One region of the Paenibacillus sp. FSL P2-0136 genome, then DNA from elsewhere that is predicted to be linked to it. Evidence: riboswitches for the same ligand, from Rfam matches in the RefSeq annotation. Region 1 holds a riboswitch; the other holds the start of a gene.
The links. Region 1 has a riboswitch for S-adenosylmethionine ahead of metA (homoserine O-succinyltransferase). Riboswitches for the same ligand answer to the same signal wherever they lie in the genome.
Positions count from the first base shown of each region.

Region 2: linked by a shared signal. The riboswitch ahead of NYE26_RS25020 (methionine ABC transporter ATP-binding protein) and the one ahead of metA (homoserine O-succinyltransferase) in region 1 are both predicted to bind S-adenosylmethionine.

Region 1 is NZ_CP150244.1:1,774,298-1,777,453, forward strand. It holds gene corA (magnesium/cobalt transporter CorA) at 1-575, opposite strand, end outside; SAM riboswitch class I at 1,102-1,233, shown strand; gene metA (homoserine O-succinyltransferase) at 1,350-2,267, shown strand; gene NYE26_RS07370 (aminotransferase class I/II-fold pyridoxal phosphate-dependent enzyme) at 2,316-3,156, shown strand, end outside.
Region 2 is NZ_CP150244.1:5,901,073-5,904,228, forward strand. It holds gene NYE26_RS25015 (methionine ABC transporter permease) at 1-154, opposite strand, end outside; gene NYE26_RS25020 (methionine ABC transporter ATP-binding protein) at 154-1,170, opposite strand; SAM riboswitch class I at 1,271-1,406, opposite strand; gene NYE26_RS25025 (Cthe_2314 family HEPN domain-containing protein) at 1,499-2,245, opposite strand; gene NYE26_RS25030 (UbiD family decarboxylase) at 2,272-3,156, opposite strand, start outside.

The DNA of each region.
Region 1 (3,156 bases):
ATAACTTCCTTCTGCGGGCCGAGCATCTTCTTCAGCCAGAGAATCTCACTGCGCAGACCGATGATCTCGCTCAGATGCGATTTCTTGGTATGCATGAGGATGTCTTCCTCCAGCTTCTCGATCCGCGCTTCAATCCGGTCACCGACCGAGAAGAAGTTGTCGACAACGAGGTCAATCAGCAGATACAGGAAGCGGTCAGGCGTACTGACCTCCTGCTCCCATAGTACGGGCTTCAGGACACGCAGCTCATGGATCTTCTGCTTCGTAACGGTAATAATGAAATGTCTGCCAAGGAATACGTTGAGTGCACGGAGGAAGATTTCCTCATCATCGAACCGGATGCTGTTCACCACGATGAAATAATGACTCTCATAAATCTCCAGCTTCGGACGCTGATCCTCTTCACTTAGACAGTCTTCCACAGCCAGATCATGCAGGCCGTATATAGGCTGAAGCTCTACAAGGTCCTCCACATCCGCATCAATCCAGTAGAACCCCTCGGCAGGGGCGGTTAAAGTTTCTTCAATATTGTCAATAGGCGTAAAAACCCCTGCATTCACCAGCCGGATTTTCATCTGATTCACTCCTTATGTCCCTGGTCTTCTCCAGGGGTATGCTAATTTCAGCACACGGAAAAAATCAGCTTGGCCGGTGGTACAATCATGGACGAAGGCCAAAAGACGGTCCGAGAGCATGAAGAAAAAGGGCTCCCGCCGCCGGCAAGCTGATGTTAATCCTGTGTGGTTGTTCATTCTGCACGCTTATTCGCGAGCCCGGGTCGCCTTCCATTGTTCTCTCACCTCTTCTTTTCGCCGTTTTTTTTGAAATATAAGAATGTATAGGTTTCACACGATACCTTATCCTTATATTTCTCGCTGAAACGGTACCGTCCTTTAAAGGGACGGCAAAGCCGTTTCCACTTGGTTGAAACACTTGTCTAGTATAACGCCGGGATATGGCTCTTACAAGAGAAATTGTTTTCTGTTATAAGGCCCCTTCAGCATTGTATGGACTTGACGAAAAGGAGGTTCATGATTTAAAGTGAAATTTAAGAAAAAGCATCGTTCAGATGCTTAAGGTTATTCAACTGAATACAGCTAAATCTTATCAAGAGCAGGTGGAGGGACTAGCCCGATGAAACCCGGCAACCGGCGTGTGAACGCACGGTGCTAATTCTTGCGGAAGCTTTGCAGGGCGTTATTCGTCCGGCGAAAGTTCTCTGGCAGATGAGAGAGGCGCATATGACTGCATGATATGACCTTTCTCGCCCGGGAAAGGTCTTTTTTCGCTACCCTGCCTCAGGTTGAACCACCAAGTGGAACCCCATTTCAGTTAAGGAGTGAACAGCAATGCCTATCAAAATTCCCGACAGCCTGCCGGCCAAAGAAGTATTATCCGGTGAGAATATTTTTGTAATGGATGAAAGCCAGGCTTTCCATCAGGATATCCGTCCTCTCCGGATCGCCATCCTGAACCTGATGCCTACCAAAGAAACTACTGAGACCCAGCTGCTGCGCCTTATCGGGAATTCCCCGCTTCAGGTGGATGTTGTTCTGCTGCACCCCAGCTCCCATACGTCGAAGAATACTTCGGCAGAGCATTTGAAGAGCTTTTACAAAACCTTTGATGAGATCAGCCACCGCCGGTTCGACGGCTTGATTGTAACCGGCGCTCCCGTAGAACAGCTGGAGTTCGAGGATGTCAACTACTGGGAAGAGCTGAAAGTGATTTTTGAGTGGAGCAAGCACAATGTAACCTCGACCATGCACATCTGTTGGGCGGCGCAGGCAGGGCTGTATCATCACTTCGGCGTGCGCAAGGTGAGTCTGCCGGACAAATGCTTTGGAGTGTTTCCGCATACAATGAGCCATAATAATGTCAAGCTGCTGCGCGGCTTCGATGAAGTGTTCCATGTTCCGCATTCCCGCCATACCGACGTCTCCCGTGAAGATATTGAGCAGAACCCGGAGCTGCAGATTCTGGCAGAATCCGAGGAAGCCGGGGTGTACCTGGTGGCTACGCATGACGGGAAGCAGATTTTTGTCACCGGACATTCGGAGTATGATCCCTTCTCCTTGAAATGGGAGTATGACCGGGATATCGCCAAGGGGCTGGAGGTTGCCCTGCCGAAGCACTATTATCCCAAGGATGATCCGACACGCACACCGCCGGCAGTCTGGCGCGCCCATGCTAACTTATTATTCGCTAATTGGCTCAATTACTATGTATACCAGGAGACTCCTTACGATATCGGGGCATTTATCTAAGAGGTTGACTTATTCTTAATAGAAGTAATTAATCAGGAGGCAATGGAGATGGATGAGAAACTGAGAATTGAGAGCAGACTGGCACAGATTGGTTCAATGGAGGACCCCGCCACCGGGGCCATTAATTACCCGATTTATCATGCGACGGCCTTCCGTCACCCGCGGCTTGGACAGAGTACAGGCTTTGACTACATCCGCACCAAAAATCCTACCCGCTCTGTCCTAGAAGAAGCGGCAGCGGCCCTGGAATCAGGGGATGCCGGCTTCGCCTGTGCCTCCGGTATGGCTGCACTGACTACAGTGTTCACCTTGTTTGGACAAGGGGACCATCTCATTGTATCGCTGGACTTGTACGGCGGTACTTACCGGCTGCTGGAACGGATTCTCTCCAAATACGGCATCAGCGCCTCCTATGTAGATACGAATGATCTGGATGGCCTGGAAGCGGCCCGCCAGCCGGGCACGAAGGCTGTATTCATTGAGACACCGACCAATCCGCTGATGATGATTACGGATGTCGAAGCCGTATGTACCTGGGCCCGCCGTCACGGGCTACTCACGATTGTGGACAATACGCTGCTGACCCCGTTCTTCCAGCGCCCGCTGGAGCTTGGCGCAGATATCGTGGTTCACAGTGCGACTAAGTATCTGGGCGGGCATAACGATGTGCTGGCGGGGCTGATTGTGACCAAGGGTGCAGAATTGTCGGCTGAAATGGCTGTCCTGCATAACTCCTTGGGAGCCGTGCTCGCGCCGAATGACAGCTACCAGCTGATGAAGGGCATGAAGACCCTCGCCCTGCGTATGGAGCGGCATGAGAGCAACGCCCTGGCTATTGCCCGTTATCTGCAGGAGCATCCGGCGATTGCCGAGGTCTTCCACCCGGGCC
Region 2 (3,156 bases), 3.5 Mb from region 1:
TGATAATAACGTTATTTGACTTGCCCCATAAATATAACACAATTCCAAGCGGTAAACCAAGGATTATTGTGAATATTCCTGAAATAGCGATCATTTTGAGTGTAGCAATCGTAGCTTCCAGCATTTCTTCCCAATTGATTGTGCTAAAATCCATTACAAAATCACCTCCACATCAAGACCTTGCGCTATGAGCTCAGCGAGCGTGGCTTCGACCGCACCCTCAGGTCCTTCGAACCGGACGATCAGCTGGCCGTAAGGAACATCCTTGATCGTAGAGATGGTGCCATGAAGAATGGCGAAGTGAACCCCGGTTCCCTGAACCACCTGTGAGAGCGTCGACCCGTAAGTCTTTTGCCCGAGAAAAGTGATTTTGACCGACTTCGTGTAACCTGGCTGCACAGCATCAATCGCTTGCCGGAGCGGTCCGTCCGACTGGGTCTCACTGCGGATGAATTCCTTGGTAACCTCATGCTTCGGCTTCAGAAAGACCTCGGCCACTTCACCCTGCTCCACAATACCGCCGCCATGGATCACGGCAACACGGTCGCAGATGCTCTGAATGACATGCATCTCATGGGTAATCAGCACGATGGTCAGATGGAATTTGCTGTTGATATCCATCAGCAGGCGCAGAATGGAGTCTGTGGTCTGCGGATCAAGCGCCGAGGTCGCCTCATCGCATAACAGAACATCCGGATCACTTGCCAGCGCCCGGGCGATTCCGACACGCTGCTTCTGTCCGCCGGATAGCTGAGCCGGGTACTTATTCCAATGCTCCTCCAATCCGACCAGGGCGAGCAGTTCCTTGACCTTTTGTTCAATCTCGTTCCTTCCGGCTCCGATCAGCCGCAGCGGAAACGCGATATTATCATAGACTGTAGCCGATGAGAGCAGATTGAAATGCTGAAAAATCATTCCAATCTTACGCCGCTGCTCCTGCAGCTGTCCCTGGCTGAGCGCTGTCAGCTCGACACCGTCCACCCACACCTCGCCCGCAGTCGGACGTTCCAGCAGATTAATGCAGCGGATCAGCGTGCTTTTGCCGGCCCCGGAGTGACCGATCACCCCGAAGATTTCCCCCTTCTTAATCGACAGGCTCAGCGCAGAGAGTGCAGTTGCCTGCTTACTGCCTTTGCCATACACCTTGGTTATATCCTTCAATTCTATCAACCGCTGCGTCCCCCTTCTGTTCTAGCTTCCATCATTGCAAAAAAGACCCCCTACGATCCATGCAGATCGCAAGAGGCCCTGTGTGTATAATGACAATGCCTTCTCATCTGCCAAAACCCCCGAATCCGGCGGCATTGTAGGAATTAGCACCATGACATTTGGATGCAGCGTAAGGCTGTATTCAAACCGGTTGCCGGGCTTCATCGGGCCTATCCCTCCGCCGCTCTCGATAAGATCATAGTATGAAGTTATAGACTCCGTATCCTGTCAGAAGTTAATGTATGCCTAAGTATAATTCAGTTTCGAGATTTTTGTCAAAGGTAAGTTTTTACGGACGGGCTTGTCCGGATTTCGGGCCTGGGGCCGCTTTGTTCTTGTGCCATTGTTCATTCCCGTAGCTGTATGCGGCGGCCAGTGACTGGCATACCATCTCCAGGCTCTGCTTCAAATCCTCCAGGTGGCTGTCGAGATCCTCCAGACGAATCTTGTCATGCAATCCCTGGTGACGCTGCCAGAGGTCGTCGGTCATCTCCGCGTTCATGTAATGGATCTCAGCGTTGCGCCGCTTGCGCAAATTCTCAACCGGCTCCCGGTAGGAATTCCTGATTCGCTCCAGCTTCTCCGCCAGCGGATGATGCGGGTGAAGCAACTGAAATTGCCTCAGCACCGTGAAATAAGAGAAATGCGTCTTCACCTTGCCTGTATTGAGATTGTACAGATTATTCAGCACCGTGCCCAGCTTGTCCAGCAGCGAGAAGACACGGATGAAGCCATCCTTGTAGAAATACACATATCTGGCGTACTCCCCCTGCTCCGTGGACGACATGTCGTCCATATAACCGGCTATCACTGACTTCCGGAAAAAGGCTGCTGCGAACCAGCTCTGCTCCAGCTCATCCAGAGAGGAGATCAGGCCGCGTGTCCAAATTTCCAGCTTGCGGTATTCATGGTCATGGTCTTCATGTGCCGCCATCTCCTTGCGCAGCATGGAGGCTGCCTTCGCCATGGACTCCATAGCTTCAGCCAGCACACCGCTGTTCACGCGGGGCGGCTCTCCAAGTAACGTCCGCAGCATATTTTGACCCTCCTTAAAATTCACTTCTACGCCAGAGGAAAATAACGGTTCCAGTTGCGGTCTACCCGCTTCGCAATATCCTCGCTCGGAGCCAGTTCCTCCGGGTATCCCGGCTTCATCCGGGCATCTATAATGATCGGCAGTGTATAGCTGACGCTGCCCCGGTGTACCCCGGCCGCCGAATAGATATCATCCGCCGGATTGAAGCGGGTGAATACGGTCCACAGGAAGGAGGTCTGCGTGCTTACCGCCTCTTCCGCCTGATCCACCAGCACAATCAGCGGCCAGGCGGTCTCCCTCTCCTTGAAGGCAGCCACCAGCCGCTCCGGCAGCTCCGGGTCCTCTTCATAGGATGCACCGGAAACGGCTAAACATCCTCCGCAATAAGGCACAGCGGCGGTGATTGATGGAAGCAGACCCTCTGTATAGGTCCTTGGCAGCTCACGGACCGGGCTGCCAATGCCCGCCATCACCGCCTTACTGCCATGATTCAGCTTACGTCCGGTATAATCCAGTGTATCCATGGAGGTATTGGCAAAGATCGTCAAATCCGATTGTGGATTGAAGCGCTCAAGCACCGTTTCCAGCAGCTTGGGGAAATCCGTTAGCTCCACCTGCACATTAGTCAGCAGCAGGAATTTGGTTAAGGAGAGCTGACCTTCCCCTAAGATACGAAACGCTGACACCATATACTCACGGGGATAGCTTTCCCTCACAACCGCTGAGGTCAGTGAATGCGAACCGGATTCGGAGTAGGACCAGAGCGCTTTGACCGAAGGAATCAGCATAGGATAGGCTGGAGCGAGCAGCCGCTGCAAATAATCCTTCAGATAATAATCCTCCTGACGCGGCTTGCCGGTGATGGTCGCCGGGTAGATGGCATCCTTGCGGTGCCACATCCGCTGAACATG